Regions from separate parts of the Cobetia sp. QF-1 genome, predicted to be linked through region 2. Evidence: predicted binding sites of a transcription regulator. Region 2 holds the regulator's gene; each other region holds the start of a gene.
The links. The regulator sigma-54, encoded in region 2, starts transcription at its own class of promoters, with help from an activator protein. The targets are predictions, from matches to a motif close to TGGCACNNNNNTTGCTNT.
Positions count from the first base shown of each region.

Region 1 (10,982 bases), on a different contig from region 2:
AATCCCATGAAATGCGTTCGTCCACTGCATGACATCACGCGTTTGTCCGAAGATCGGAAAATCCATCACCAAGCCACTGACGATCACCACGAGACCGACACTGGCTAGAATCCAATACCATGCCTTTTCGCCACCATTGGCAAAGCCGGCGTCTGGATGCTTGCCCTTGATCATGCCGCCACCCTGACGGAACCACTCGAAGTCGTGCTTCTTGGGCAGATTCAGTGACAGCCACTTGGCCAACACCAGAATCAGCATGATCGAGAACAGTGGGCCGAGATAGTTATGTGCCAGTTTCGTGGCCATGATCATGTTGGCCCAGAACACATCCCCGAAAATGTTGCGGAACACGAACTTGCCCCACAGCAGGTTGATACCGGTGATTGCCAAGATCAGGAATAGTGTTGCCAGCGTCCAGTGCATGGCACGTTCGAGAGCTGTCCAGCGAAGCATCAGCTTGCCGGAGCGTGGATGGTCGAGGTCATTACGGCCCACGAGCAGATAGAAGATCGCGAGTACCGCAAGCATACCTCCGAGCGCGATCAGGCCGCCCGGTGATATCCAGCGATTACGGATTTGACGCCAGGTTTCGCCACTCTGATTGATCAGGTTGTAGTTGGAGTCATGACGACTATCGATGGAGTTATCACCATCTTTGACCTGACGCCAAGTGTCGGCATCTACCGTGCCGACCGCCTGACCGATCTCGGCGCTGGGGTCGGCAGCCATGGCATGAGGTGCCAGCCACAGACTGGCAACCATCAAGCTTAGGAACATGATCACGACAAGCAACCGTGACGTTGTAAAGTGCGCGCGCATGTCGCCTCCTTACCCCTTGCGGGCTGCGTCATAGGCCAGACTATCGGCCTGATGAGTCACACTGCTGGTGGTCAGGTTAGCCGAGGTATCTGGATGGCTCGCCTTGTCGACCGGTGACCATGCACCGTCTTCGTGACCGCGGTAGACCACACGCTGACGGAAGATGTCCGAAACTGTCTCAGCATCACCGGCCAGCAGTGCCTTGGTGGAGCACATTTCGGCACACAGCGGTAGTTTTCCTTCGCTGATACGGTTGGCACCGTATTTTTCGTACTCTTCTTCTGGGCTTTCTGCCGGGCCACCTGCGCAGAAGGTACATTTATCCATCTTGCCGCGCTCGCCGAATGCCCCTTGTTGTGGGAACTGCGGTGCACCGAACGGGCAGGCGTATAAGCAGTAACCACAGCCGATGCAGATGTCTTTATCGTGCAGCACGATGCCGTCATCGGTCTTGTAGAAACATTCGGTGGGACAGACAGCCATACACGGTGCATCGTCGCAGTGCATGCATGCCACCGAGATCGAAACCTCGCTGGGCTTGCCGTCATCCAGGGTCACGACACGACGACGCTGAATGCCCCATTCTGTTTCGTTGGCATTCTTGCAGGCCGTGACGCAGCCGTTACATTCGATGCAGCGTTCTGCATCACAGAGAAATTTCATCTGGGCCATGCTGCTTCTCCTTCACGGCCTGTCACCGGGTTTATCGGTCAACAGGCCGGATGATTCTGGTAACTGATTCAGGTGATGCACTTCCTGCGAGAGGTGCCCGTCTGAAAGCACATCTGCCACGCTGTCATTCTGCTGTCGTTGGTCAGGCTCGGCTGTTGATCAGGATCAGGCGAGACTGACACGACACAGCGTGACCTTGGTTTCCTGCATCAGTGTCACGGGGTCATAGCCATAGGTCGTGGCAGTGTTGGCCGACTCACCTAGCACGTAGGGCACAGTACCTTCCGGATAGCGCGACTCAAGCGATTCGCCTTCGTAGACACCCCCGAAGTGGAAGGGCATGAACACGACATCCGGTCCGACGCGCTCCGTGACCATTGCCATAACCTTTACGCGGCCACCTTCGGCGCCTTCGACCCACACCATATCGCCGTCCTTGATACCTTCATCATTGGCCAGCGCCGGGTTGATCTCGACGAACATCTCCTGCTGAAGCTCGGCCAGCCACGGGATGGAGCGTGTTTCTTCACCACCACCTTCATATTCCACCAGGCGACCGGAGGTCAGCGTGATGGGGTACTTGGCGCTGACATCCTTGTTCTGGATGGAGGCATAGAGTGTCGGCAGGCGATAGATGGATTCTGAATCCGGCCAGGTCGGGTAGTCCTTCACCAGGTCACGACGCGCGGTGTAAAGCGGCTCGCGGTGCTTGGGAATTGGATCAGGGAAGGTCCAGACCAGTGCGCGCGCCTTGGCATTACCGAAGGGTGCACAGCCATGTTTGATGCACACGCGCTGAATACCGCCGGAAAGATCGGTCTTCCAGTTCTTGCCTTCTGCTGCCTGCTTTTCTTCTGCAGTCAGGTCGTTCCACCAGCCAAGCTGCTTGAGTAGCTTGTCGGTGAACTCCGGATAGCCATCTTCAATCTCTGCCCCCTTGGACCAGGAACCTTCGGCCAGAATATTGGTGCCGTCATGCTCAACGCCGAAGCGGGCACGGAAGTTAAGTCCGCCTTCTGCCACTGATTTGGAGGTGTCGTACAGAATCGGGGTGCCTGGATGCCCCATCTCCGGCGTGCCCCAGCACGGCCACGGCATGCCGTAGAAGTCGCCATCTGCCGGGCCACCGCGTGCCTTGAGCGTCTCGAAATCGAAGGTGTGCCAGTTCTGCTGGTGTGCCTTCATGCGCTCAGGGCTCTGGGCGGTATAGCCCACCGTCCACATGCCAGCATTGAACTCGCGCGTGATGTCCTCGACGTGCGGGACACTGCCTTCAACCTTGATGTTGCGGAACAGCTCGTCAGCAAAGCCGAGTTTTTTCGCCATCAGGTACATGATTTCATGATCAGGCTTGGACTCGAACATCGGCTCGATAACCTGATCACGCCACTGCAATGAACGGCTTGAGTTGGTAACACTTCCGCGTGTCTCAAACTGGGTGGAAGCTGGCAGCAGATAGACGCCATCGGTTCGGTCGTGCATGACAGCGGCGATAGTCGGGTATGGGTCAACGACGACCATCATGTCCAGCTTGGCCATTGCCTGCTTCATCTCGGGCCCACGAGTCTGGGAGTTAACGGCATGGCCCCAATAGAACATTGCCTTCAGCGCAGTGCGCTGAGAGATGCGATCAGGATCTTCCAGTACACCATCGACCCAACGAGACACCGTAATGCCATTGGTGTGCATCGGTTTGCCGTCATGGTATTCGGTTTGGTCGTAGCGATTCTGAATCCAGTTGTAATCGACGTTCCAGACCTTGGACCAATGCTTCCAGGCGCCTTCCGAGAGGCCGTAGTAGCCCGGCAGAGAATGGGACATCAGCCCTAGATCCGTCGCGCCCTGAACATTGTCATGGCCGCGGAAGATATTGGCGCCGCCACCGGACTTGCCGATGTTGCCTAGTGCAAGTTCCAGGATGCAGTAGGCGCGGGTATTGTTGTTACCCGTGGAGTGTTGAGTGCCCCCCATGCACCAGACAACGCAGCCCGGGCGGTTCTGGGACAGGCGGCGCGCCACGTCGAGCATGTCGGCTTCGCCGACCCCTGTAATACGCTCGACCTCTTCCGGCGGGAAGTTGGCGACTTCGGCACGCACTTCATCCATGCCATAGACGCGTTGCTGGATATAGACTTCATCTTCCCAGCCATTCTCGAAGATGTGCCACAGCAGGCCCCATATGTAGGCTACGTCAGTCCCCGGACGTAGACGCACGAACTTGGTAGCCTTGGCTGCTGTACGTGTGAAGCGCGGATCAACGACGATGATCTCGGCGTTGGAGCGCTCCTTGGCCAGCAAGATGTGCTGCATGGCAACCGGATGCGCTTCTGACGGATTGGAGCCGATGAACAGGATCGAACGACAGTTATGCATGTCGTTGAACGAGTTGGTCATCGCGCCGTAGCCCCAGGTGTTGGCAACACCTGCCACCGTGGTGGAGTGGCAGATACGCGCCTGGTGATCGACGTTATTGGTGCCGAACAGGGCCGCAAACTTGCGCATCAGGTAGGCTTGTTCATTGCTGAACTTGGCCGAGCCAAGCCAGTAGATGCTGTCAGGACCGTGCTCTTCAGTCAGCTCAAGCACCTTGTCACCGACTTCCTCGATGGCCTGTTCCCAGGACAGCTTCTTCCACTTGCCGCCCTCAAGCTTCATCGGATATTTGAGGCGACGGTCCGAGTGGCCGTGCTCACGCAGCGATGCACCCTTGGCGCAATGCGCGCCACGGTTGAACGGGTGGTCGAAGGCCGGTTCCTGCTTGGTCCAGACGCCTTCCTGGACTTCGGCGTACACACCGCAACCCACTGAACAGTGGGAGCAGATGGTGCGCTTGGTCTCGACGGGGGCGCTGGACACCTCGGTCTTGGCCTCGGCGCGCTTCATCATCGGAGCAGCCATGAAGCTTGCAGCGGCCAGGCCGCCGGTCGCAACACCACTGCGTTTCAGGAACTGGCGGCGGTTGATACCGAGTCCCGAGGTCTCTGTGGCAGAGGGGGTGGGGGTCAGTCGCATGACATCATCTCTCCTCGTCACCCGAATCACTGCCCAGGCCGCGTGAGCGAGTCAGGGGGCAGAGTCGGGAGCGGCGGTCTTGCAGGCTGAGCATCGTGCTCGACCTGTGCCGGCTTATCGCTGTCAATGGCGGGCGGAGTAAACTCCGCGCTGCCCGTGTCAGGCTGGCAGTATTGCGGTAATCACAGCTGCCGGCGCTGTCTATCTATCACTGCATGATCACACCTTGCGGCATGACTCAATCACGCAGCGTGGCGTAGAACGCCTTGACGTGGTCACTCTCGCGATAGCGATCGGAACTCTTGTCAGCGGCCTTGGCCTCAGGGGTTGCCTGGTCGGGGATGACGGCGCCTGCCAGTGATCCTGCTGCAGCAACACCGACGGTACTGGCTCCTAGTACGCGCAGGAACTTGCGGCGTCCCTGACGAGCGAGGTTGTGCGTGTCTTTCTTGTCATCATCAGTCTTCATGCTGATCTCCCTTTTGGCAAAGGCGATACGTAGCGTATTCACGTCGCCTTGACCGTGGCTGTCTTTGAGTACTGTCTTCGATCACACGTTTGTGGATCGCTTTCATGTTCAGTTCACTGCATTGCTGATGTTCAGCTGCCGCTGCTTAGACTCACGAGGGCAAGCGAATCCCTTGCCATTCGCCTGCGTTATTCGTCTCCACACCTGCCGGTTGTGCATTGACGGCGATGGACTCGCCGAGATTCAAGCGCTCAGCATTGAGGAAGGCCTGGCCGAGATAGCCGACAGCGGCGTAGAACGGGCTCTCGCGGCGCGCAAGATCAGCACAGCAGCGCTCACCCCAGCTCGCCAGATGACGACGGAAGAAGCCGGATTGCTCGCAGGGTAGTTCGTCAATCAGCATGGCCATGACTTCACACAGAGCCCCCAGATGATCTTCTGGCTCATGCACATCGCTTTGACGCTCAAATCCTAGGAGCTTGAGGTCCTGGCGAAGCGCCACCAGAGGCATCTCCATCAGCGAGCCGGTGAGATACCAGCTGGCATAAGGCACTACCTCGCCTTGCACCACGCCGACCAATGCCTGGAAGTATTCGTCTTCCAATCGACGCGGTTCACTGACGCGCGCGGCCAGAGACAATGATGCCAGGGCTCTCGGCAATTGCTGCTGATCCGCCCCCGGCAGAGTCATGGCATCGTGTTCGAGCGTGGCAAGGAAAGCGATGAGCTCCTCGTCGGGTGCAGCACGTACCAAGCGTGCCAGCAAACGATAGAGGTCAGAGCGCAATGCCTGCTGTTCGACGCTGTGGCTCATCACTGATTCATCGTCAGGCGCCATGGGCGGAGTCTCTCCAGAGGCCGTTGGGAATGTCATTGGCTCAGACCTTGAGTTGGGCATCAGGATTACGTGCCATTTCGTGCCAGATGTCTTTCACGCGACAGTCACTGCACATCTTGAGACGCAAGGCGCCATCACCCTGAAAATAGGCATGTGAGGCTAGTTTTGTCTGCATGGCCGTGATGGTGGCAGTTGAGCCGAAGGGCGTGCCACAGCTGATGCAGGGAAAAGGCACATCCTGTTTGAGGAGCTGCGGTTCGCGGCGTACATCAGGTTGGGGGGCAAAGCCCGGTGTCAACGTGATGACCTGCTCTGGGCAGGACTGCTCACAGAGTCCGCATTGCACACAGTCACCTTGGGTAAAGGACAATGCCGGAGACGTGCGGTTAGCGCTCAGCGCAGTCGTTGGGCAGACCGCGACACAGGCTTGGCACAGGGTGCAGCCATCAGTATCGATAGCGAGGCTGCCAAAGGGGGCACCTTCAGGCACCGCCACAGACTCTTCCGCGAGATCAGCCGCGGTAAGGCCCGCCAGATGATCGAGCACACGATTGAGGCGTTCACGCTTGCCGGGACGCTCATCAGGTCGGCCTAGCAGCCAATCACGTGCAATGGGCAGGCCGAGCTGATGTTCCTCTTCACTATCAGCACCCGGTGCGAGTGCTACACACAGCGGCGCTATCAGCGGTAGTGCGTTGGCACTATCCTCAGCGGACTCTCCCTCGACAGACGAGGAGATGAAGACCAGACGTGAGGTGTCATGGTGATCAGTGGCTAGTTGCATGCTATCCAACAGGGCAAGCGTCAGGCGACGTTCCTGCTCTAACTGCTGGCGTTGGCCAGCCGGAAGAGTGCTCGGCAGTTCGACGAGTATTTGAGAAGCGCCTAACGCAAGCGCGGCGAGCCATTCGTCATGGCTGGTTGCGGTGATCTCATCAAGTGTGATGTCGAGACAGCGTTCCTGGTCGGCAACTGAAACGGCCGCTGAGCCAGCCGCTGAACCAGCCTCATCGGTATCAAGACGATAGCGCAGCAATGGGTAAATGCCGCCGGCATCCTGATAGCGTTCCAGAAGCCGCTGAATCTGTTCCATGCGTTGCTCGAAGGGCGGCTGAGTGAAGCTCAGGGCGCCAGTTGGGCAGGCGCTGACACAGCTGGCCGCGCCATGGCACAGGAAGGGATCAATTTCGATATGTGCATTGCGGCGACCCACTACGGAGAAGATTGCATCAGCGCTGCAGGAAGACAGGCAGCGTGTACAGCCTATGCTGCCAGCGCTGGCATGCGCACAGACATCCAGATTGACGCTGACATAGTTTGGCTTGTCGAAGCTGCCGACCAATTCACTGAATTGAGCAGCCCATTCCGTCAATGCTGGCAGCGTTATGGCATCGAGTTGCGCATCACTAGCCAGGCGATCAAGTTCAGAAAGTACGGCTTCAGTCGCGCGTAGATACCCGGGCGGTGCAAGCTCTGCTTGATTGAGAGGCTGGGCTGCCAGGTCTGCAATCAGATCAAAATGCGCCACATGCTGAAGGCTGGATTGGCCATCAGGCTGCATGACAGAGATTGCCGGCAGCAGGGCGGAGGCCAGGTTGACGCCATCGCTGGTCAGCGTGAACTGTCCCAGATAGCCCTTCAGGCTGAGTAGATCACGTGTGGCGCTGTGCGACGGCAATGCTTCGCTGGTCGTGAAATGCTGTTCATCGAGCGAGACTAGCGCGCTGTTGTCCTGGTCACTGATCAACAGTACCAACGGCAATTGAAGCGTTGTTGGTAGCTGCGAAAACAGGCTGGCCAATGCGCGAACGCGTGCTTCGGTTCCGACGAGAAGCGTACGGCCCTGGCTGCGATAGCGGATCGGGGCACTACCGGCATCGCTGGCGAGCAATGGCAAGCTGGTGGCGTGTCTGCTCGTGGTTGCAGCGCCAGTTGTGGAAGACATGGCGCGCTGGCGAGCCTGTTGATTCAGCAAGCGTTGGGTATCTTCAATGCTCAGGCCGGTACTGGCGTGTACGGCCAAGGGCGTGCCGTGCGCTGCTGGATCACGCGGCTGCGGGTGCGAGGAGCTCGCTGTCATCTTGCTCATCCTTTTCGGTCGATACGGTCCTGTCGGTCGCCGCTGCCGTCAGGTGGCAGAAGGCTGTCGCAGGACCCTGTCGCCGCAGATTCTCAAGGCAAATGCCCGGTCAGCAGTCAACAGTCATTCAGTGGGTGGTCAATGACATGCTTTGCGCTGCGCTATCAGGCGGTCAGGACGCCCCAGAAGGATAGTTCAGGCAGGCAGATGTCATGGGCGTTTGTCAGGTGTACCCGATAGCTCAGCAGAGTACGAAACGCGTCAGACACGCACGTCATGCAAAATATAGCGTGTGCATTGCAGACAGTGCGCCTCATTGATGCGCGCTATAGTGACTCATGAGCCATAGGGCTGACCTCGAATGCTCTGTCAGGATGGTGAGCTGGGTCATATTGACTCATGGCGAGTGCGCAGCGTGTCATCTTGGCAGTATGGATGGCCGTGAAGTGTCGTTAGAAGTGAGGTGGGCGGCGGTTGTGGGATGATCCGAATCAACAGCGTGTGTGGCCTCAGTCTGAGGTTCGGTACTGTCAGGTGTGCTGGTCTCATTATGTGACTTGTCTTGCTGCTCTTGCTGCTCTTGCTGTGTTTCGTGTTTCGTTTCCAATGCTGTGTCTTGCTCTTCCGTATCTGCCTCAAGTGGCTTCAGTTCTTCTTCGTCCAGTGCCTCGAGGCTTTCCTCGACTTTGTGAGTCCAGCGTCTCAGCGTCTCAGCTACGCCAGCTGCCAGTGGGCGCATCTTGGAAAAATCCTGGTCGTAATCATCCAATCCATCGCGTAGAGAATGCTCCCCTCCCATGAAAATACGCCGCAATGCACGTTGGCGTAACGCAGGATCCACGCCGGGCTGCATGAAAGCGCTAATATCGGCGTCGGGTGTAAGCAGCTCGGGATCTGGTAGCTCGAACGCGGGCGTTTCGTCAGTCCCGTGCTCACTTATATCTTGCCCAACGGAGTCTTGTGCGAGCTGATCACTCGTGTGTGGCTCGATGGTCTGATCGACAGCAGAGTGTGGCTGATCATCCGTCAGACTCGCTGATGCCTCATCGCTGAGTGCGGTCGCTGCACTCGTGTTCGCACTCATGCCTGGAGTCGCTGGTGTACGTGGCAGCGTCTTGAGCGCTGATGGGGGAGCATCTTCTCGCGCTTGGTCGGTATGCTGTTTCCGGCGTGACCAGCGTGACAGAAGGCTCTCCTGTCCTTTGTCAGCAGTGTCATCAGGCCTGTGGGTCATTGCTTGTCATCCGCTGGCTGGGGAGCATCCGGAGAATTCTGATGGGGTTGTCCAGACTGACTTGCACGTCCTGCTCCCTTGCGTTTTTTCTTCTTGCCTTCATCAATGCGTTCGCCACGGCGTGCCAGGTAGCCTTCTAGCCAGACCATCAGTGCAGGTGGCATGGGGGCGTCAAGCACCAGTTGATCACCATCCATCCATTGAGAGGCGACTTCCTGGCAGGCCGTCACGACGCGCGGCTGCATACCATCGTCTTCACGCTCCTCGCAGAGCACAAATAGTCGTGGCTGATCACAGCGCAGGTTGTAGCGATAATCGGTGCGCTCGGTAAGGTGCAATTGGAGTGCTAGCGTACGGTGATTCACGACCGTGGGTGACGGGCTGTCATCCTGGTGTTGATGAGCATGTTCCGCGTTGGCTGGCGCGAGTTCGGCGATGCACCAGGTGTCAATGCTGAAGCGGCCAAGTCGCTGGGTAGTGGGTGCCAGTGAAATGCTTATCCAGCGCGTATCATCACTACGAGACATGACATGTGGTCGAGGAGAGGTCTGTGGGTCGGAATTCGCGCCCATAAGCGAGTCAGAATCTTGAGTCATGGCGTATCTCATGGAGTGCTGTCCGACGCGGAGTACCATAGATCAAAGGCAATGGCGCCGCGGCGGTGTGTCTTGAATGGCTGCTGTATTGGCTGCAAGAAACATGCCGTGGTTGGCAGTGCTGTGATCGGTCTATATCGCGAAAAGACACTGAGATAAGGACACTGGTATCCTGCGCTTATCCGTACTGCTGCACTTCTACTGATGACGCAGTCTACTGAACAGCTGTGGAAGGTGGCTCTAGAAATGCTCGGCAGTACCGCCGTGTAGTGAATCAGGCTCGATGAGGGAGAACCCAACGTCATGAACACTTCCGTACAGCCTGCGATCAGTCATGCCAAGCTGCCTACCACGTTGGATATCGAAGTGATGGATGAGCGCGGTCAGCGATATCAGCAATCCATTGCAGCAGAACGCTCACTGACCATATATCTCAATCGGCGTGAGATAGTCACGCTGATGACTCTGGGCGCTGAGCCCGAAGCGTTGGTCGCCGGTTATCTGCGCAACCAAGGGCTGCTGGGTGAGCTTGAAGACCTTGAAGCCCTCCAGGTGGACTGGGAAGTAGAAAGTGCATCGGTAGTGACACGTCATCTACCAGACGATATCGAGCAGCGGCTTGGCAAGCGCACCGTCACCACAGGGTGTGGTCAGGGTACGGTCTTCGGCAATCTTCTTGAACGTCAGTCGCTCTCTGCGCTTGATTCACGGCCTTTCAGTCAGGCGTTGCTCTATCGATTGCTCGATGCATTGACGGCGCATAATGCCACCTATCGCAAGGCGGGTGCCGTGCATGGCTGTGCGTTATGTCGTGATGATGAGGTGCTGGCCTTCATTGAGGATGTCGGGCGTCACAATGCGGTCGATACATTGGCAGGATTAAGCTGGCTGTCTCCCTTGCGTGGAGCACTGACAGAGACCTCTCGATCGGTTGACAGCTTTGGATCAATAGACGGTTCTGGCTCGGTGGACTACACAGGTGCCAATATCTTCTATACCACTGGGCGTTTGACATCGGAAATGGTGCTCAAGGTCGCTCAGGCCGGCATTTCAGTGCTGGTGTCGCGCTCAGGCGTCACGCAGAAGGGCGTTGAGCTGGCAGAGCGCTTTGGCGTGCTGCTGATCGCACGTGCCAAGGGCAAGCATTTTCAGGCCATCGATTCTGTTGGCCGACTGGTACTGGATGCCATTCCGGCCCCGCGGGCGGCTGACGTCATGAAAGACTCTGGAAAGGGCGCCAATAGTTATGCCACCAAGGAGCA
Region 1 is NZ_NBVS01000008.1:5,677-16,658, forward strand. It holds gene CFN46_RS13805 (formate dehydrogenase subunit gamma) at 1-819, opposite strand, end outside; gene fdh3B (formate dehydrogenase FDH3 subunit beta) at 829-1,491, opposite strand; gene CFN46_RS13815 (molybdopterin-dependent oxidoreductase) at 1,657-4,503, opposite strand; gene CFN46_RS13820 (hypothetical protein) at 4,742-4,972, opposite strand; gene CFN46_RS13825 (molecular chaperone) at 5,124-5,810, opposite strand; gene CFN46_RS13830 (4Fe-4S dicluster domain-containing protein) at 5,851-7,890, opposite strand; gene CFN46_RS13835 (DUF3306 domain-containing protein) at 8,309-9,124, opposite strand; gene CFN46_RS13840 (DUF3305 domain-containing protein) at 9,121-9,720, opposite strand; gene CFN46_RS13845 (formate dehydrogenase accessory sulfurtransferase FdhD) at 10,024-10,982, shown strand, end outside.
Region 1: a site for sigma-54 is predicted at 9,812-9,829, ahead of CFN46_RS13840 (DUF3305 domain-containing protein). Genes of this name have one in related genera too.

Region 2 (10,982 bases):
GATCAACTTGAGCAACGTCGTCTTGCCGGTCCCCGACGGCCCCATGATGGCGGTGATCTTACCGCGTGGGACCTTGAGTTCAATACCGGAGAAAATTTCGCGCTCGCCCCGAGTAAAACGCAGGCCTTCAACACGAATCAGCGCATCATCAAGATCAATGCCACTTTCCGTGCCCAAGGAGGATGACGATGCATCCTGGTCGCCCGCATCCTGGCCGTTCGCATCGGTCGGTGTTGCGGTCTGACCGGGCAATTCAGTCATAAAAGCATCCGCTGTGAGGGAATATCGACACGCAGAGCCAACCATCTGCAGCTCGTAATCACGCCGAATGTCCGAATCATGAGATCCAAGGATCAAGTTAGTTAGCGAACATCGTATCCGAACCCACCCCTCTGCCGCCAGTCTCACTCGTCAGTGATACACCCCGTTACCTTGCAAAGCTTTTAGGGGATGCGTTTAATGACGCGGTTCCCAGCAATACGCCACTGCCCCTCCTCCTGCCTCGAGAGTCCTGATGCTATATCCCATCCTTGCAATCATCCTTGGCCTGATTGGCCTTGTCTGGAGCGCCGATCGGTTTGTCGAAGGCGCTGCCGCTACTGCCCGGCGTGCCGGAATGAGCAAGCTTTTGATCGGGATGACCATCGTATCCGTCGGCACGTCAGCACCGGAAATCGTCGTTTCCATCATGGCATCACTCGATGGCACTCCGGATATCGCGACGGGTAACGCACTAGGCTCCAACATCGCCAATATCGGCATGGTGCTGGGCGTGACAGCACTTGTCGCACCAATCCCTGTCCATTTTGGATTGGTACGTCGAGAGCTACCGCTATTGCTGGCAGCCACGGCATTGGCGGGTTACGCCCTTTCCAATAGCGCCCTGAGTCGCCTCGATGGCATCCTGCTACTGGCACTGCTGGTCTTTACGATCGTGTGGCTGTTCAAGGTCGATGCTCCAAGCGAAGAAGAAGCCGGTGGCGATATCCCTGACATGACGGCCGGGCGCGCCGTCTTCTGGCTACTCATTGGCCTGGCAGTCCTGATCGCCAGTTCCCGAGCACTGGTATGGGGTGCCACTGACATCGCTGAGGCGTTCGGTGTGCCAGAATTGATCATTGGCTTGACCGTGATCGCCATCGGCACCAGCCTGCCGGAACTAGCCGCCAGTGTCGCCAGCGCACTCAAACGTCACCACGACATCGCTATCGGCAATATCATCGGTTCCAATCTCTTCAACATCCTGGCAGTACTGCCGATGCCGGGGCTGATAGCGCCGGGGCCCGTCGATGGCAGCGCCATCAGCCGTGACTATCCGGTGATGCTGGGGCTGACCCTGCTGCTGGCCGCTCTACTCATCTGGCAGCGTCGCGGCAAGATCGGGCGCGGGCCCGGCGTTATTCTACTCGGCTGCTATCTGGCCTACAGCGCCTGGCTAGCCATCAGCCTGACCCACTGACTAGCACCATTCTTGTCACCGCCGTGCGAGCAATGACACTCCTTCTCACACGGCTTGAGTCCTGGCCACACAACAGGCAACAATCTGATCATGACCACGTCTTCCAGCACCCAGCACACTGCGCTAAATGATGCCGCCAGCGCGACCGATTCGCCCAACGCTGCCGATGCCGATTTTCGCGCCAGCGCACGACGTACCTTCGCGATTGAGGGTGCTGCCATCATCGCCCTCGAGCAGCATCTCGATGCTGATTTCGATCGTGCCTGCCAGTTGATGCTGGCCACACAGGGCCGTGTCATCGTCACCGGCATGGGCAAATCAGGCCATGTCGCCAGCAAGATCGCTGCGACGCTGGCCAGCACCGGGACTCCCGCCTTCTTTGTGCATCCAGGCGAAGCCAGCCATGGCGATCTCGGCATGATCACCTCGGCCGATGTGGTGCTGGCGCTCTCCAATTCCGGTGAGACAGCCGAAGTCACCGCCCTGCTGCCCTTGCTCAAGCGCATGGGCACGCCGCTGGTCTCGATGACAGGCAAGCCCGGTTCGACGTTGGCACGTGATGCGGATGCACACTTGGATACCAGTGTCGCGCAAGAGGCCTGCCCTCTGAATCTGGCGCCAACGGCCTCAACCACCGCCGCACTGGTAATGGGTGATGCGCTCGCCGTGGCATTGCTCGAAGCCCGCGGCTTCACGGCAGAAGAATTTGCCCTCTCGCACCCTGGCGGCACCCTCGGTCGCCGCCTACTGCTACGCGTGCAGGATGTAATGCACAAGGGCAATGATCTGCCACGCGTGAATCTGGGCAGCCCGCTGCGTGACGCATTACTCGAGATCACCCGTCAAGGCATGGGCTTCACCTGCGTGATCGATGCAGACGAGCATCTTGTCGGCGTCTACACCGATGGCGACCTGCGGCGTACACTGGATCAACATGGTGATCTGCGCGCGCTAAAGGTCGATGACGTGATGACCCGCGGTGGCAAGACTATCCGCTCCAGCATGCTAGCCGCCGAAGCAGTGCGCATCATGGAAGAAAACCGTATCAGCGTTCTGGTAGTCTGTGATGAGGATGAGCATCCTATCGGAGCCATCCACATGCACGGCCTGCTGGCCAGCGGTGTGATCTGAACCACTGGACGCGAGTGCTGTCCTCTACGACAGCAGTGCATTCAGCAAGCTAGCGCGGCGTTTGACGCCACTACGGACAGTCACTTGTTTGAGCCACATCACCAGCCGTTCACAGGACAGCGTCAAGCACGCACGGAGTGCGAGGAGAAACATCATGAGTGAGAGTATTTCCCTGACGGAAGACTACCCACAGGACATCATTGATCGGGCACGTCACGTGCGCCTGCTGGCATTGGATGTGGATGGCGTGCTGACCGACAATCGCCTGCACTATGACGCCAATGGCGTGGAAACCAAGAGCTTCCATGTGCAGGATGGCCATGGCCTCAAGCTGATTCTGCGCAGTGGCATTCGTGTCGCCTTGATCACTGGCCGTACCTCTCCGATGGTGGAACGACGCGCCAAGGAACTGGGGATTCAGGACGTCATTCAGGGCCGTGAAGACAAGCTGGTCGCGCTCAGCCAACTGTGCCGTGAACACGATATTGAGCTCGACCAGGTTGCCTACTGTGGTGACGACCTGCCGGACCGCGAAGCTATCCGTCGCGTCGGTCTCGGTATCAGCGTGCCCAATGCCATGCCTTATGTGTTGAGCGAAGCCAACTGGGTGACCTCTCACTCAGGCGGTGAGGGTGCCGTACGCGAAATCTGTGACCTACTGCTCAAGGCACAGGGCCACTGGGCGTCAGTGCTCGATACCTATCTACAGAGGTCGAACGCCTGATGTTACGTTTGCCCCGTCCTTCTCCGCGTCTATGGTTGATGCTGCTATTGCTGCTGGTCGGTGGCGTACTCGCCCTGATAGAGCAGCGCAATAGCCTTGAATCTGCCATAGGTACACAGGTCAACAGCGGTGAGCCGGACTACTATCTTGACGGGGCTGACATGACTCGCTTCGATGCGCGGGGCGTGCCGTTTCAAGACATGACTTCCCCGCACATTGAGCATACGCCCGAGGATGATGTCACCATCGCGCAAGCTCCAAAGATTAGCACCAACGATAGCGAGGACCGCCGCTGGTATGCCACTGGCAAGCGCGGCGTTCTCAGTGCCGGTGGCGACACCTTCACGCTAGAGGGCAACGCACAGCTGCGTCAGCCTTCCGATGCCTGGACACTGGATACTGACGTACTGAACTACAGCCGCGAACAGAACCGTGCCTGGAGCGACGTACCCGTCGTCATTACCCAGAATGGTCAGCATATCGAAAGCAACAGCTTCAGCGCGGATCTTTCCAAGGACTCCGCCGTGCTGGACGGTCGTGTACGCGGCACGCTTCAACCCGGCAAGGGCAAGAGTGCGGCCAGCAAGGAAGCTGAACGTATCGATGAGGGCAGCGATGCTACCTCAAACGATAGCGAAGGACGCGTCAACAGCACTTTCGAAGCCGCACCTGAAGCCAGTCAGTAATCATCATGGTACTTAGCGTACAGTCAGCGCGGCTGAGCACATCCCACGTGCTGCCAGTCCAATAGACTCCCTTATTCACTGCTTCCCGATGGCATGCCTGATCGAGAAGACATACCCGGTTCTGCCAAGGAGCACCCCATGACTTCAACGACTCTCAAGCCCTTGACGGCCTGGCGACAGACTCTTAACAGCAGTGTCATGGCCTTGTGCCTGACACTCGGCATGGCTATCACTGCGCCAGCAGCATTAGCGCTCGACAATGATGCCAATCAGCCGATCAACATCGCTGCCGACTCCCTGTCACTGGATGATAAAGCCGGCACTGCAACCTATACCGGCCGTGTCGAAATGCGCCAGGGCAGCATGAAGCTGGATGCCAGCCGCGTTGACATTAGCCGCGCCAACAGCGGCGAGATCTCATTGGTCAAGGCAACAGGCAAGCGTGCCTATCTGGAACAGAAACCCACTCCAGACGACAAGCTGGTCAAAGGCTGGGCAGATACCATTCTCTACCATGCACTGGAACGTAGAGTAGAACTGGTCGGTAACGCTCGTCTCGAAAAGGGTGATGACACCTTCGAAGGTGGCTACGTGGAGTACTTCCTCGACAAACGCCAAGTCAATGCCAACAACAGCAGCGACGCCTCACAGAAGAGCGACGGCAGTTCACGCGTACACATGACGTTGACACCGCGTGGCGCCAACACCAGCAAGGAAAACTGAGTCATGACTGCCGCTCCCCTCCGCACGCTCAGCGCACGCCACCTGGCCAAAGCCTACAAGGGGCGCAAGGTGGTCAAGGATATCTCGCTGGAAATTCGTCAAGGCGACATCGTCGGCCTGCTAGGACCCAATGGTGCTGGCAAGACCACCTCGTTCTACATGATTGTCGGCTTGGTACGCGCCGATGCCGGCAGCGTCACCATCGATGACAATGATCTCTCCGACTCTGCCATGCACTTGCGGGCACGCGCTGGCATCGGCTATCTGCCACAGGAAGCCTCAATCTTCCGCAAGCTGTCAGTGGCCGACAACATCATGGCGATTCTGGAGACACGCAAGGACCTTGATCGCAACGGGCGCAAAGCGCGCCTTGAAGAGCTGCTGAATGAGTTCAGCATCACGCATATCCGCGCCAGCACCGGCATGAGCCTCTCTGGCGGTGAGCGTCGGCGTGTCGAAATTGCACGCGCATTAGCGACAGAGCCGGATTTCATACTGCTGGATGAACCCTTTGCCGGTGTTGACCCCATCTCGGTAGGCGAGATCAAGAGCATCGTGCGACAACTGCGTGATCGCGGCATTGGCGTACTGATCACCGATCACAACGTTCGAGAAACACTCGATATCTGTGATACCGCCTATATCGTCGGTGACGGTCAGATCATCGCGCACGGTGATGCCGATACCATTCTAGCCAATCAGCAGGTACGCGATGTGTATCTGGGGCATGAGTTCAAGCTTTAATCGGTAGCATGAGAGCAAGGCACCTCGTATCGCCGTCCCTCGCAGAATGACATTACATGCTCAAGGATGTTGTTACCTCACTGGTATCAGCCTTGAGCATGACGTCCATACCACCTTCGTTGAAACATGGCATACAAGTTGCTTGAATAATCTCTTTCGCCCCTTGTCAGTGCCCCGACCCACGGTATAGCGTAGAAGCACGTTCCTTTGCCGTGAATCGACAGCCCCATGAAACCCACCTTGCAACTCCGCCTTGGCACTTCGCTGACTATGACGCCACAACTGCAGCAGGCTATTCAACTGCTTCAGTTGTCGACGCTCGACCTGCGTCAGGAAATTCAACAGGCGCTCGAGTCCAACCCCATGCTGGAACTCGACGAGGACTATGAGGCGCTGGAAGTCGTTGAAGCACAGGATGCGAGCGAGATTTCCACTGCCGAAACAAACAGCGAGATCCCGGAAGAGTATCCTCTCGATAGTGACTGGTCGGACCTCTATCAGGATCACGCTGGCAGCCTGACAAGCTCAGGAAGTAGTAGCGGCAGTGATGACGGCCAGGATTTCGAGCGCAACACCAGTGTAGAAAGCCTGCAAGATCATCTGCGCTGGCAATTAGCGATGACCGACCTCGACGACCGTGAACGGCAAATGGCGGAAAGCCTGATTGATGCCGTGGACGGTGCAGGCTACCTGAGCCTGACCCTGGACGAGCTAGTCGATGGCTTGCGGGGGCAAGGGCTGGCTGGCCTCAAAGCCTCGGAACTAGAGCAGGTACTGCTACGCTTGCAGCAGTTCGATCCCACTGGCGTCTTCGCCCGCGATCTACGCGAATGCCTGCTGCTACAACTGGCATTGCTGCCCGATGACCTGCCGCTACTCGCGCAGGCTCGGCGATTGGTACGTCAGTTTCTTGAAGCGCTGGGAAACGATGATCGCAAGCTACTCAAGCGCCGCCTGGGACTGGATGATGCTGAGCTGGACCACGTCATTCGACTGATACGAGCACTGGACCCACGCCCAGCCTCCGCTTGGGGGGAGCCCGCCAGTGACTATGTGATACCTGACCTGCTGGTACGCCATACTCGTCACGGCTGGCAGGTTGAGCTCAATCCCGAAGCGCTGCCGAAGCTACGTATCCAGCCGGAATATGCAGCGCTCATCAAGCGGGCAGACAAGTCTGTGGACAACACCTTCCTCAAGGATAATCTTCAGGAAGCGCGCTGGCTGATGAAAAGTCTCTCGTCACGTAATGACACACTGCTCAAGGTAGGGCGTGAAATCATGGCGCGGCAGATCGACTTTCTTGAGCAAGGTGAGGAAGGCATGAAGCCTCTGATCCTCGCCAATATCGCTGAAGTGGTCGAGATGCACGAATCCACTATCTCGCGCGTCACGACTCAGAAGTACATTCATACCCCTCGCGGCGTCTTCGAACTCAAATTCTTCTTCTCGAGCCAAGTGGGAGGGAGCGGCAATGGCGATGCACATTCCAGTACCGCCATTCGCGCACGTATCCGAAAACTGATTGCGGACGAGCCGGCGCGCAAACCGCTGTCGGATTCACGTCTGGTCGACCTACTCGCCAGCGATGGCATTGAAGTCGCACGCCGCACCGTCGCAAAATATCGCGAAGCCATGAGTATTCCTTCCTCTAGCGAACGCAAGCGACTGGCCTGATCATCTAGCTAGCCAGAGGCCACTACCTCTGTCATGGCCTTAAAAATCGTAAATATCCACATCATGATCAGCCGGCTTGCATGGAAAGCCGGCGATTTTCTCCCAAGGCATGACCGCCAGCATGTACCTCTCACTCCCAATTGCATGTTTTTAAAATCACTTTCGATAGTATTACCGATCATTCGTGCGGCTTTTCTTACGCAAAACCCCGCCTCCTTCGTGCTCATCCCGTACTTTTGACCAATCCAAGACGCCCACTAACATCGACGTACATGCTGACATTAGCGACTAACAGTCGCCTTCTTGTCACTCTTCCAGCGCAAACCGTCACACTCCTCTGTCATGGAACGTTCCGTTCTCCCCCAGTGAGTTGAAGACAAGCCTTGCGCCACGATGCAGCGCAGCGTTGATCTTTGCTCAAAGCTTGGGCATTGTCGGGGTAGGCGCTCGACGCACCTGACACGAGCCAAGTTTGTTACTGGCAGCGGCAGGCACGGAAACCATGTAGCAGAGCGTCTTATCAGGGTTTGCTCGCAGTCAAAAAGGGTTACAATTGAAAGGTAACCCGCTGGATAAAGGAGCGTGTCCATGCAAGTGAATATTACCGGGCATCATGTGGAACTTACCGACCCTCTCCGCGATTATATCAACGAGAAGCTCGCTCGCCTCGAACGGCATTACGACAACATCACCAATGTTCAGGTGACTTTGTCGATCGAGAAGGAGCGCCAGCAGGCAGCCTGCACGTTGCATGCTGCCGGCGCAGATCTCCACGCCCTGGCAGAAGACCTCAACATGTACGCTGCCATCGACGCGCTCGCCGACAAGCTGGATCGCCAGCTGGTCAAACACAAGGAAAAGTCCCAGGCTCGCTCTCAGGGCACCGGGACCCGTTGACCTTCTGCCATGACACTTGATCAGATCCTTCCCCCCGAGCGCACGCTTTACGGTGTCCCCGGGGGGAGCAAGAAGCGGGTGCTGGAATTTTTCAGCACCTTCATTGCCCAGAACATTCCCAGCCTGGATAGTCAGGAAGTCTTCTCACGCCTGATTGGTCGTGAACGACTAGGGTCGACCGGTATCGGCCATGGTGTGGCCGTGCCACATGCACGCAGCCCGCATTGCAAGACGCCCATCGCGGCCTTTCTGAAGCTCGGTGACCCCATCGACTTTGATGCCATTGATGGAGAGCCCATCGACCTGCTGTTTGTGCTGTTGGTCCCTGAGGAGGCAGATGACACACATCTCACCTTGCTCGGGCAGGTGGCTGAGCTATTGAACTCGCCCACCAATCGGTCAGCATTACGTCAAGCCGATAGCCAGCGTGCACTCTACGATGTACTGACATCAGCCATCGCCGAACTTCCGGCGCGTTGATCATCGAGCCCGGACATCGTCCGGGCTTTTGTACTGACAGCCACTGTTCGGGCTGCCCTCTCAGGCGCCATTTGCACTCACTCTACGCTGACCTCGCCTTTGGAGAGCATTCATGAAGATCGTGATCATCAGTGGCCGCTCTGGCTCCGGTAAATCGATCGCCCTTCAGGCCTTGGAAGACATTGGCTACTATGCCATCGATAATCTTCCCGGCATGCTGCTGGCACCGCTTGTCGAACAGCTAGAGAAAGACAGTCCTACACGTCGTCGCATCGCGGTATCCATCGATGCACGCAATCTTCCTGATGCCCTGACGCGTTTCCCTGAGCTGCTCGACGATGTACGTCAGAGTGGCATGGACGTACAGGTCGTCTATATCACGACCGATTCCCGCGTGTTACTGGAGCGCTACTCCGCCACACGCCGTCGTCACCCGCTGACACGCGATAACGACCGCACCCTGGCAGAAGCCATCGAGATTGAGCAGCAGACGCTAGCGCCTATCCGCGAGAAGTCTGACCTCATCATCGATTCAACCAGTTTGAGCGTGCATGACTTGCGCTCACGCATTACCGAGCAAGTCGCGCAACATAGTTCTCGCCACCTGACTCTCACGTTTGAGTCTTTTGGCTTCAAGCACGGCGTCCCTACTGATGCTGACATGGTGTTCGATGCGCGCTGCCTGCCCAACCCCTACTGGGATATCAATCTGCGCGCCGATACCGGCCGCGACGCAAGCGTTGTGGAATTCCTCGAACACTATCCCGACGTACAGGCGATGCACGATGATATCGCCGGCTGGCTAGAACGCTGGCTACCGGCATATCAGGCCAGCAATCGTAGCTACCTGACGGTCTCGGTCGGTTGTACTGGCGGACAGCATCGCAGTGTCTATCTATGTGAAAAGCTTGCTGCTCATTTTGCAGCATTACTGCCGGAAGTCCGCTTGCGCCACCGTGAACTCGGTATTCATACCGCGCTCAATGGAGCAGATGCGCAAGGGGATGGCGATGCGTAGTCGCGAGCTAACACTGACCAACAAACGCGGCCTGCACGCTCGAGCCGCAACCAAGTTGGTCAACTGCTGCGCTCCTTTTGCAGCGACAGTCATGGTCAGCCACGGAGAGCGCCGCGCCAATGCCACCAATGTCATGGCGTTATTGATGTTGGCGGCCCCCTGCGGCACATCGCTGATAATCGACGTTGAGGGCGAACATGCTGACGAGGCCATGATTGCCATCACAGCGCTATTCGAAGCTCGCTTCGAGGAGGACGAATAAGCGCCGGTCTTGTCACGATGATACTGCCGCGGCACCTCTTTCGCCTCTTTCACTCCTCCTGCGCCCCCCTCCCTGTTTCTGACTATCTCTTCCGCCTGTCCTCTCCCCCCGCATTTCCGTATCGCCTTTCTACTCATCTATACCTGATCACGTCATTGACCAAGGGCTAAACCTCTTCTTCGTGAGCGACTATTGTCCTTTTGATAAGAAACACTGTTTTCTTTTATCGACTAGACCCCCTGCGCCAATGGTAGAATCAACGCTGTCCTTAATGTCGACAGGGGAAGCCGACGGATGAGCAAGACGTCACGTAAAATCAAGCCAAAACTCGACCGCTTGTCACAGGCGCTGGAAAACGGCGAGCTGAATCAGGCAAGGCGCATGCTCAATCGTGGCCTGGCACCCGTCGACGTCGCTCACCTGCTCGAGTCGTCGCCGCCCAAGGAACGTAACCTGCTATGGGAGCTGGTCGACGCCGAATTACAGGGTGATGTCCTCCAGTACCTTGGCGAGGATATCCAGACCGACTTCCTGCGCGATATGGACGCCGTAGATGTTCTCGCGGCGACCGAGAACCTGGAGCCGGATGACGTAGCTGACATCCTCCAGCGACTGCCGAATGCAGTGATTCTCGAAGTCCTCGACTCGATGGAAGCGCAAGAACGCCAACGCGTCGAGACGGTATTGTCCTTCCCCGAGGATACTGCCGGCGGCCTGATGAACACGGATACCATCACTATCCGCCCGGACATCACCCTCGATGTAGTACTGCGCTATATTCGCCGTCACGAACGCCTACCGGACTCTACCGATACACTGCTGGTCGTTTCACGACGTGATGAATTCATCGGTACCCTGCCCATCAATCGTTTGCTGGTGTCTGACCCCAGCGTTACGGTGCGCGAGGTAATGGATACCGATAGCGTAGTGATTGCTGCTCTGATGCCAGAAACTGAAGTCGCTTCGCTGTTCGAGAAACACGATTTGATCTCGGCGCCCGTGGTAGGCGGCGACGGCAATCTACTCGGGCGTATTACCATCGATGACGTAGTCGACGTCATCCGCGGCGATGCCGAGCATCAAGTAATGTCGATGGCGGGGATGGATGAGGACGAAGATACCTTTTCACCCGTACTACGTACCTCTTGGCGCCGCGCCATCTGGCTAGGCATCAATCTACT
Region 2 is NZ_NBVS01000001.1:618,727-629,708, forward strand. It holds gene CFN46_RS02750 (ABC transporter ATP-binding protein) at 1-261, opposite strand, end outside; gene CFN46_RS02755 (calcium/sodium antiporter) at 515-1,459, shown strand; gene CFN46_RS02760 (KpsF/GutQ family sugar-phosphate isomerase) at 1,550-2,590, shown strand; gene CFN46_RS02765 (HAD family hydrolase) at 2,745-3,314, shown strand; gene lptC (LPS export ABC transporter periplasmic protein LptC) at 3,314-4,000, shown strand; gene lptA (lipopolysaccharide transport periplasmic protein LptA) at 4,139-4,723, shown strand; gene lptB (LPS export ABC transporter ATP-binding protein) at 4,727-5,467, shown strand; gene CFN46_RS02785 (RNA polymerase factor sigma-54) at 5,696-7,144, shown strand; gene raiA (ribosome-associated translation inhibitor RaiA) at 7,733-8,041, shown strand; gene ptsN (PTS IIA-like nitrogen regulatory protein PtsN) at 8,051-8,521, shown strand; gene rapZ (RNase adapter RapZ) at 8,634-9,539, shown strand; gene CFN46_RS02805 (HPr family phosphocarrier protein) at 9,532-9,801, shown strand; gene mgtE (magnesium transporter) at 10,096-10,982, shown strand, end outside.

Region 3 (10,982 bases), on a different contig from region 2:
ACATCATCAGCTCTCCGGACTCGAGCTGGAAGCGAATCTCATTGTCAGGATGCTGGAACAGCTGCCCCAGTCGCTGGCGTGCCTGATGGTACTGGCGAGTATTTTCCAGCGACATGTGGGGCAGGCTGTCCAAGCGTGGACTGTAGTTGACGCCAATCGGCTCACCATCGCCATTTTCGCGAATGACGCAGCGGCGGGTCGTCAGCTCAGTGCCATCATCCAGGAAGCGGAAGCCCACCGGGGTGGTGCGCAGCAGTTCATAGCCCTGCGGCATCTCCTGCTTGAGTTGCTTGAGCGCATTCAGACTATCGACCAGCGTGGAGAGACCGCCAGTTGTTTCGTTGACCAGGCAATGCAGCATCTGGATGCCCGGCACCGGATCACGATACGGATTATCGGTGTGCGGTCCTAGAGCCACGCTACGGTACGCCAGATCGTTGCCGGCCGGGCGCGAATACACCTCGAAGTAGCTGCCGAAGTTGGTGTCCTTCACGTAACCGAAATGACCTGCGACTTCCAGGATGCGCTTGGGATCGGTTGGTACATTGGTGACGACGATGTAGCCAAAGCGCAGGTAGGCCTTCAATGCCTGCTGGAAGTCCTCGTTGTTGCCCATCTTCTCCCAGTCGACGCGCTGCGCCTGCTGATCGATGCTCGCATCCCAGCTCTCGGCCTTGGGAAACGGCGTGATGCCCTGCAGCTCATGCGCCAGCAGGGTGAGGTCATACACCTCGCAATGCCCGTCACTAAAGGTGAATTCCATATGCGTGTCATCGACACTCTGCGCGGCAGTCAATGCAATGTTGACGTCAATCGCATGCGAATCAAATAGGCGCTGAGTCGTCACTTCGTCGAGCTGCTCAGGATCCTGAGTACGTTCACGTAACCACAGTGGGCTGATGGGTTCGAGACCCTCATCTGTCACTAGATTCAGGGTGAGTGGTGACTCTGTCAGGGATAAGGACATGTTGGGTCTCTCCATAAGCTCAGGGCAATTGATGAGCATTATGCGAGTGACAGCTAAGACTTAAGTAGAGGGCGTCAGTTATGGGAGGGTATGCATTTTTCGCATGTAGAGATATCTCCTCCCTGTTTTTGATAGGGCAATTCGTCGTATTACCGCGGTCATGAACCCGCGATCCCACTGATGCCGGCGGTATGAGACTTAACGCTAATGTTCTCTTTTTATTAAATTTTTATCGATATAAATCAATTGCTTGCAGGTATCTTGTTGGCATTCATATTATCGATCAGATGCCCGTCAGGACCAGAGTTAGCAAAACTTCATATAAAGTGATTTTCATATACCGATTAAGAATTAAAACGATGTTTCATCTTTTAGCTCCTGCTGATAGCTTCAATAAAACGGTGTTTCATTCCGGTTGGCCAAGGAGGGTCGTGACGGAATTCGAGGGTATGACAAGAAGAGGCAGGAGTTTGAGAGCAGACATTCTAACGCTGGGCTCTCTATCAGCACGCCATACGCCATATAAATATAAAGAGGCACATAATGAACATCGATATACTGATTGTTATAGTATATTTTATTTTCCTAATGTTGCTGGGCTGGCTATACCGCTCCGCATCCAAATCTACCAATGAGTATTTCCGTGGCGGCGGTCGAATGCCATGGTGGATGGTAGGTGCCACTGCATTCATGATGTCGCTCAGTGCCATGACCTTTACTGGCCTCATGGGCAAGGCTCTGACAGGGGGGATATCCATTGCTGTCGTTTTTGTCGCCAATGCGACGGGCTATTTCATCAACTATCTCTTCTTTGCTGCCAAAGCACGGCAGATGCGCGTCGTTAGCCCGATTCAAGGGATACGACTGCGATTTGGGCGCGTCAATGAGCAAGTCTTTACATGGGCCAACGTTCCGCTGAATGTCATGCAGGCGGCTATCTGGTTGAATGGTTTGTCAGTCTTCGTGAGTGCGGTGTTGGATATCCCTATTGCGCAAACTGTTGCCGGGGCAGGTTTCGTAGTGCTGTTCATGTCGTTGGTCGGAGGCAGTTGGGCAGTCATCGCCTCAGATTTTCTGCAGATGGTACTCCTTACGGTCATGACATTTGTGGCGTCGATCGTCGCTATCGTCAAATCCGGAGGTATCGACAATCTGCTGAGTAAAGGCCTGCCGGAGCATGCATTCCTCGGTGATGGCTACAGCTACGGTTATCTCTTTGTCGGCTGGTTCATCTGTATTTTCGTCAAGCAGTTCTTCAGCACCAATAACATGATCGATTCCTACCGCTATGTGGCAGCAAAAGATACCAAGCATGCGCGCAAGGCGGCCTTGCTCGCCTGTGGTTTGACGCTGTTCGGCACCTGTGTCTGGTTCCTGCCGGCCTGGTATGTGGCTGGTAATTATCCTGACCCGGCAAGCTGGGGCCTGGCAGACCTTGGCAGCAACCAGGCAGACGCGGCCTATTACATCTTCGTCAGACGTGAACTGCCGCTCGGCATGGTGGGCCTGATGCTATCGGCGATGTTTGCCGCCACGATGTCCTCGATGGACTCCGCGCTCAACCGTAATGCCGGGATACTCGTCAAGAGCGTGTACGAGCCTTACTTCTGCAAGGATGGCGATGAGAAGAAGTTGATGCTGGCAGGCAAGATCTTCACTGCCATGTTCGGGTTGATCGTGATCGGCGCGGGGCTATTCTTGACCACCTTGCAGGAATTCGGGCTGTTCGACGCGATGATGCTGGTGGGTACTCTGGTGGGCTTCCCGCTCCTGATTCCGGCTATCCTGTGCTTCTTCATTCGCAAGACACCGGACTGGGCCGGTTGGGGCACCATTCTGGTGGGGATGTGCGTGTCGGCGATCATTGCCTTTGGCGTCACGCCGGAGATGGTGCAGTCCGTGATGGGCATGGCGCAGCCGATGGAAGGGCGCGAGTTTGCCGAGCTGAAATCCGTCACCCTGGGTGTCGGTGGACACCTTCTGATCACGCTGCCGTTCTTCCTGCTCACGACGCTGTTCTACAAGGCGCCATCAGCGGAGCGTGCCGCGGAGATTGCCGAGTTCTTCGACAATGTCAGTACACCGGTCATTTCCAAAGACACGCCTGAGACACTTGAGCAGGATCGTCAGCCGTACCTGCTGCTAGGCAAGTTGCTGATGGCCTCCGCCTTCGGGGTACTGCTGCTGGTACTGGTGCCCAACGACATGACGGGGCGTCTCATCTTCGTCAGCATCGCGGTGATTCTCGGGGCGCTTGGCTTCCTCATGAATCGCATCGGTCAGGCCAAGGAACATGACGTGAGTTATCAGACGTCTCACTCATGAGTCCCGCTCACAAGTCATCGTAGTGCCCAAACATCACATATAAGAGAGGGGAGCGATCCTCTCTCTTTATGTGATGCTGAGTTTTTTAGAGGATTTTACGGTTCAGTCAGGAGGCGACATGTCTGTTCAGTCAAAGCACGGTGGTACGTTAAGCGAGGAAGAATTCGAGAAATTCACTCTCTATTTACACGCGAGCAATAATCGTGAGGATGATCAGGAAAGAGCCCGTATCTTGGGCTTTACCCATGAGGGAGTTCGTATTGCCCCCGGTGCCATTGTCAGGCCAAACGACAAGGCGAATATCCACGCGCATGTGTATATAGGCTTGCACGCTTACATCAATGGCGATGTGACCATTCATTCGCAGGTGCTGATCGGCCCACATGTCTCGATTGTTGCCTCCAATCATCAATATTCGCCCCAAGATGATTGTTTCAGTGCGCGCTCTGATGAGGTGAAAGGCCGCGTCGTCATTGAGCATGGTGCCTGGCTGACGTCAGGCGTCGTCGTGACCCCTGGATGTACGCTCGGACGCTGCAGCCTTGTCTGCGCCAATTCAGTCGTGACTACCGATGTATCTGCGTACGCCATCGTTGCTGGCAGCCCCGCACGTCAGATCGGCAGGATTGATCGTGATACGGGTGAATATCATTGGGGCTAGTGCCTTTGGCATCAGGAGAGTGTGAGATGTTGCTGTTATCCAGAGATCATGATTTTCAGGTGTTTCTGTCGCCCAGTGAAGCGCTGCCGCATTGCACCAATCCTCCCGCCTTCCACTGGCCCATCTTGAGTGCCGAGAGCCGCTATACCTTCGAGTTACTGAAGCGCGATACGGGCGAATGTCTGTGCCGAGAGCAGGTCCGTTCGCCGGTGTTGTGCGATACCTTGCTGGCCCTCGGCGAGTATCAATGGCGCGTCACGGACGACATGGGTGATAGCTCGGAATGGCTGCCGTTTACCATCAGCGGCGATGAGCCTGATTACCTTCCTCCAGTACCAGCGCAGTTGTTTGCGGCCTGCGAAGCGCGGGATCAATGGATGCTGTATCTCGATGAGGACATTGCCGAGGTGCGCGAGCATGCGCAGGAGGATCTCGCGCGAATGAAAGCGACAGCGCAGGTTGCGCTGAACAATAGTCTGCCTGCCTATCCTGACCATTATCGTGATGGTCGTGAGAGTTATAAGCGATTAGCCATACATCAAATTCGAGAGTGGGTTGATCGGGACCTGATGTCGCTTTGCCTGCTGTACCGCATCGAAGACGATCAAGCTGCCGGAGAGGCGGCGGTCGAGCGTCTACTCAAATTAGCGGAATGGAGCACGGACGGTCCTGCGACTCTCGTGCGACCGTGCCAATGGGGCGATGAAGTCGGGCTGTCTCTGGCGCGCAATGTCTTCCTTGCCTATCACTGGCTACGGCCTCTACTGGCAGAAGGTGAGCGTGCATTCGTGCGTTCACTGTTGATTCGCGTGGCAGAGCAGATGGTGCTGCGTTTACAGCAGGATGATTTTGCTCAATATCCCGGCCATTCGCATACCTCACGCTTGCCTGCCTACCTTGGAGTAGCGGCTCTGGTGCTACACAAGGAGCATGACCGCGCGAAGTGCACGCAATGGATGCAACAAGCACTTGATCTCTACCAGGGCGTTCTACCGTTCTACGGTAGTGCCGATGGCGGGTGGGCAGAAGGCGCCTTTTACTCCTCCTCTTATACCAAGTGGTTTCATCCGTTCTTTCTGGCGGTGGAGCGCCTCTCAGGGTTTTCTTTTTATCAGCATCCTTTCTATAAGAATTATCTGAAATATTGCCGAGATTTTGTCGTGGCGGACAATGATCTTCATCCGTTCGGTGATGGCTTCTGGTGTCGACCTGAAGGTAAGGAGTGGCCGGGTTTCTTTGCTCAGAATCCGCTTCGCATCTATGCACAACGCTTTGGCAGCGTGGCAGATATCGAGCACTGTCGCCTGTTGGAAGACAGGATCGAGATCTACTCGCTTCACTTGCTGGACGTCATCCCAACGTTGGATCAGGTACGTTTAACACACGAACGTATTGAGCAGCAGACAAGGACTGAGCATCAGGATCCTGGTGACTCCCGTCATGCCTTCTACCCGCATGCCGGGCATGGTCTCGAACGCTTCGGGAGGGTGGAGTTGCGCTACCGTTGCAGCCCCTTCGGCAACAGCTCTCATCGCCATGCCGACCAGGGAAATATCAGTCTCATCGACAACGGTCACTCGCTACTATGTCCCACCGGCAGCTATGGCTACGCTTTCGGTAGTCAGCATCATCGCGAGTGGACGCGCACCTCGCGCGCACATAACGTTCCACTGATCGCGGGGGAAGGGCAGCTGCTGGATGATCCCGTCGCTACTGCGCAGCTTCTCTCACGTGATCAGCGTGAGAACGCCATGGTGGTACGTCTGGACATGAGCGCTGCCTATGCAGGGGGTATTCGTGTCATTCGCACCCTCGTGCTGCTACGTGACGCTGGCCTCGTGATACACGATGAACTCTCGGCAGAACAGCCCTTCGCGGTGGAGTGGAATTTGCACTCGGCGGTGGCCTGTGCGCAACAGCAAACGACCTTTACCTTGAGCGCCGGGCAGCGTGACTATCGGCTACGGCTGAACAGTCATCCTGACCTGACACCGACGCTGCAGCATGGCTATGTGCAGTCCGGCGGCGGCGAGTCGAACGAGGAGCACGACATCATCGACAGCGATGCGCGTCAGGATGTCAGCCACATGACCTGGAGACTGGCGGCCCGCACGCGGCACCACGTTATCGCCAGCTGTTTTAGCCAGGATGTCAGCCAGGGGGGCGACCAGAGCGAAAATCAGGCGCCACGGATCCGGCTGGGTGATCAGACGCTCAGCATCCACTGGGCTGACGAGTCGCTCATGGTCAGGCGTAGTGATGTCAGTCTGGTGAGTTGATGCGCTCGCGTGTCGTGCATTGCTCGTGTCATGTGGTGATGAGGAGTTGGCTGATGCCCGCCTTCCTTATGTCTCAGCATTTAATGTGAGGACATGCACCAGTTGAGACCATCGTATCGCCATGAGCGGCTCGCGCGTGGTTGTGATGTTCCTGTTGCCTCTCGCATGGGACAAGAAGGCCTCGCGGTGGTGCATGTCCGTGCCTGCGCCCATCAATGTGCCCATGTTTGGTGCAGCTGATATTCGCGACATGCATTGGCAGGGTGGAACAATGGCCATTGGCAGCGGTATTGATATTTGACTGGCACATCAATTGCACCAGCACAGGAGGGATAACAAGTACAACAAGATACGAGGGAATGTCGTGAACAAGAAAATTGCTGCCGCAATGCTGTCCGCCTGTGTCGGTTTCTCGCTGGCCAATGTCGCCCAGGCGGAAGAGGGGCCGATCAAGGTCGGCATTCTGCATTCACTGTCCGGCACCATGGCGATCAGTGAATCGACGCTGAAAGACACCATGCTGATGTTGATCAAGAAGCAGAACGACGCGGGAGGACTGCTGGGCCGCAAGCTTGAGCCCGTCGTGGTCGACCCCGCCTCCAACTGGCCACTGTTTGCCGAGAAGGCACGAGAGCTGCTGGCCCAGGACAAGGTCGACGTGATCTTCGGCAACTGGACCTCGGTGTCACGCAAGTCCGTGCTGCCAGTCATCGAAGAGCTCAATGGCCTGCTGTTCTATCCGGTGCAGTATGAGGGCGAGGAATCCTCCGAGAACGTCTTCTATACCGGGGCGGCGCCCAATCAGCAGGCGATTCCGGCAGTGGATTATCTGATGAACGATGTCGGCGTGAAACGCTGGGTGCTGGCCGGGACCGACTACGTCTATCCGCGTACCACCAACAAGATTCTCGCCGCCTATCTCAAGTCTCACGGCGTGGCCGATGAGGACGTGATGGTCAACTACACCCCGTTCGGTCACTCCGACTGGCAGTCCATCGTGTCTGACATCAAATCCTTCGGCAGCACCGGCAAGAAAACGGCTGTCGTCTCGACCATCAATGGCGATGCCAATGTGCCGTTCTATCGTGAGCTGGCCAATCAAGGCATCAAGGCCGAAGATATTCCGGTCGTCGCCTTCTCGGTGGGCGAGCAGGAGCTTTCCGGTATCGATACCGCGCCGCTGGTCGGCCATCTCGCGGCCTGGAACTACTTCATGAGCGTGGACAGCGACGCCAACTACGATTTCATCGATGAGTGGATCGCCTACACCGGCAAGGAAGATGCGGTCACCAATGATCCGATGGAAGCCCACTACATCGGCTTCAACATGTGGATGGAAGCCGCTCGCAAGGCGGGCAGTGTCGAGGTCGATGCGGTCAAGGACGCCATCATCGGCGTATCCGTTCCCAACCTGACCGGCGGCTACGCCACCATGATGCCCAACCATCACATTACCAAACCGGTGCTGATCGGCGAGATCCAGGACAACGGTCAGTTCTCCGTCGTCTGGCAGACCCCCTCCACCGTGGCAGGCGATGCCTGGTCGGACTATCTGGAAGGCTCGAAAGACCTGATCAGTGACTGGCGCAAACCGATGGAGTGCGGCAACTACAACGTCGTGACCCATTCCTGTGGGGCTCAACAGAACGTCGCCACGCAATGATGCGTAGCACGTTCTGAGAGTGAGGCGGCGCGCATGTGAGCCTGCGTGCCGCCTCGCTGAGTGTCAGTCTCCGAGGTCGCGATGCCCTCGGAGACTGATGACGCCTTCGCGCGTTCACCATGGATGGCCTTCTTGATGTCTATCTCCGTTGCAATGATGTTTCGCTGGTGCTGGCAGAGGATGCTGCTGATCTGTCTTCTGTCATTCCCCCTGTTTGCCGCTGCCCAGTCCGAATCCGCGACTGGGCAGTCAGCGCGTCTGTCTGACAGCGCTGCCCAGACCTTGCTGAATCGACTTGCCGAGGCGCGCAATCCCGCCAAGCCGGCCGTGATCGATGAGATCGCCGTGAGCGGCGATACGCGCGCGCGTGGCTGGCTGGAAGCCTTCTCCTCAAGCAAGCTGGCTCGCCTCAAGAGCGGCGAGCGTTTCCTGATCATCGACAACAACCGTGGGCGTGACTGGGCGGTCTCCGATGCGCTGAGCGGCGACTCCGCCGGCAAGATCTCGCGCCGCGAGATCGATACGCTGCGCATCAACAATTCCCTGCGCGGTCATGTCGATGGTGTGCTGTCGATGATCGATCTCACCTCCGACAATGAGTCGGTTCGTCTACAGGCGGCACGAGGACTGCGTGGCAGTGTCACTGACGCCATGACGGACAAGCTGGGCCTCCTGATCGAGCGCGAGAAGGATGAAAGCGTTCGCGGGGCATTGGAAGAAGCACTGGCGATCCAGCAGCTGGAGGCCCGTGGCGACATGGCCGCGCTGGAGCGTCTCTCCGGAAGTCTCAACAGCGCGGCCATCGCGGCGCTCAACGGTGCCGCCGCCAGTGATGACCCTGAACTGGCCGAGGCAGCCACCTCGGCATTGGCAGGTATCCAGCAGAAGCTCAAGCTCAACCGCGGGTTCGAGACCCTGTACTTCGGCCTGTCACTGGGTTCCGTGCTGGTGCTGGCGGCGATAGGTCTGGCGATCACCTTTGGTGTCATGGGCGTGATCAACATGGCGCATGGCGAACTGATCATGCTCGGCGCCTATACCACCTGGGGCATGCAGCAACTGCTGCCGGGCCAACCTGGGCTGGCGCTGTTGCTGTCGATTCCTGCGGGTTTCCTGGTCGCGGCGGCAGTCGGCGTCATCATCGAGCGCAGTGTCATCCAGCACCTCAAGGGACGTCCGCTGGAAACGCTGCTGGCGACCTTCGGCATCAGCCTGATCCTGCAGCAGCTGGTGCGCACCACCATCTCGCCCTTGAATCGCATCGTGGTCACGCCTGAATGGATGAGCGGCTCGCTGATGGTCAACGAGGCGCTGTCACTGACGCTCAACCGTCTCTACATCATCGGCTTCGCGCTGGTCGTGTTCGCCAGCCTGATGCTGATCATGCGGCGTACCCGTCTCGGGCTCGAGGTGCGGGCGGTGACACAGAACCGTGCCATGGCGCGCTCGATGGGCATCAAGGCGACGCGTGTCGACATCATGACCTTCGCGCTGGGCTCCGGCGTCGCCGGACTCGCCGGTGTCGCGCTCTCGCAGATCACCAACGTCGGTCCGAACCTGGGCCAGAACTACATCATCGATTCCTTCATGGTGGTGGTGTTCGGTGGGGTCGGCAATCTGTGGGGCACGCTGGTGGCGGGCATGTCACTGGGGCTTCTCAACCAGTTCTTGGAGCCCTGGGCGGGCGCGGTACTGGCCAAGATCGTGGTGCTGGTGTTCATCATCCTGTTCATTCAAAAGCGCCCGCGGGGACTCTTCCCGCAGAAGGGCCGCGCCGCGGAGGGTTGATCCATGCCTGATTCACGTTCCTGGCTGGCGCGCCCCTTCACGGAGCGCTCCACCCAGATATTCCTGGCAGTCCTGACACTGTCGGTACTCGCGGTCACGCTGCTGCATGTGCTGCTGCCCGAGAGTAATCCGCTGCATGTCAGCACCTTCACCGTCACCTTGCTGGGCAAGTACCTGTGCTATGCGCTGCTGGCGGTGGCGGTGGATCTCGTCTGGGGCTACCTGGGCATCCTCAGCCTGGGCCACGGCGCCTTCTTCGCGCTGGGCGGTTACGCCATGGGCATGTACCTGATGCGCCAGGTGGGCGACCGCGGCGTGTATGGCAATCCGGAACTGCCGGACTTCATGGTCTTCCTCAACTGGCAGGAGCTGCCGTGGTTCTGGCAGGGCTTTGACATGCCGGCCTTCGCCTTCCTGATGGTGCTGCTGGCACCGGGGCTGCTGGCGCTGGTGTTCGGCTTCCTGGCCTTCCGCTCCCGCGTCACCGGTGTCTATCTCTCCATCATTACCCAGGCGCTGACCTTCGCCTTGATGCTGGCGTTCTTCCGCAACGAGATGGGCTTTGGCGGCAACAACGGCCTGACTGACTTCAAGGACATGCTGGGCTTCGATCTGCGCACGGATGCCATGCGCGTCGCGCTGTTCATCGCCAGTGGTGTGGCGCTGGGACTCGGTTATCTGCTGTGTCGCGGCATCGTCGGCTCCAAGCTCGGGCGCGTGAGCATCGCCTGTCGCGACGCCGAGGCACGCACGCGCTTTCTGGGCTATCGCGTCGAACGTGTCCAGCTGTTCATCTTCGTGGTCTCGGCGATGCTGGCCGGAGTGGCGGGAGCGCTGTATGTGCCGCAGGTCGGCATCATCAATCCCGGCGAGTTCTCGCCGCTGTTCTCCATCGAGGTGGTGGTGTGGGTGGCGCTCGGCGGCCGCGCGACGCTCTACGGCGCCGTGCTGGGCGCGCTGATCGTCAATTACGCCAAGACGGTGTTCACCGGCATCATGCCGGACGCCTGGCTGTTCGCTCTCGGCGGTCTGTTCGTGCTGGTCACCGTGCTGTTGCCCAAGGGCATCGCCGGCCTGTTCGTCCAGCGTGGCTGGGGCAGGCGCTCGTCGTCCAAGGCGAAGATTGATCCGGCGAGCGCGACTCGTCCCACCGAGCAGGAGGCCACGGCATGAGCCTGTTGAAAGAGATGGCGACGCGGGATCGCGTGTTCGACTTCCTGACCCCGCGCGTCTCGCCGGTGGATGTGACTCATGGGCCGATCCTCTATCTGGAGGATGTCAGTGTCAGCTTCGATGGCT
Region 3 is NZ_NBVS01000009.1:99,574-110,555, reverse strand. It holds gene CFN46_RS14865 (TauD/TfdA family dioxygenase) at 1-967, opposite strand, end outside; gene CFN46_RS14860 (transporter) at 1,511-3,292, shown strand; gene CFN46_RS14855 (acyltransferase) at 3,363-3,953, shown strand; gene CFN46_RS14850 (heparinase II/III family protein) at 3,980-6,232, shown strand; gene urtA (urea ABC transporter substrate-binding protein) at 6,621-7,895, shown strand; gene urtB (urea ABC transporter permease subunit UrtB) at 8,076-9,683, shown strand; gene urtC (urea ABC transporter permease subunit UrtC) at 9,687-10,856, shown strand; gene urtD (urea ABC transporter ATP-binding protein UrtD) at 10,853-10,982, shown strand, end outside.
Region 3: a site for sigma-54 is predicted at 6,535-6,552, ahead of urtA (urea ABC transporter substrate-binding protein). Genes of this name have one in related genera too.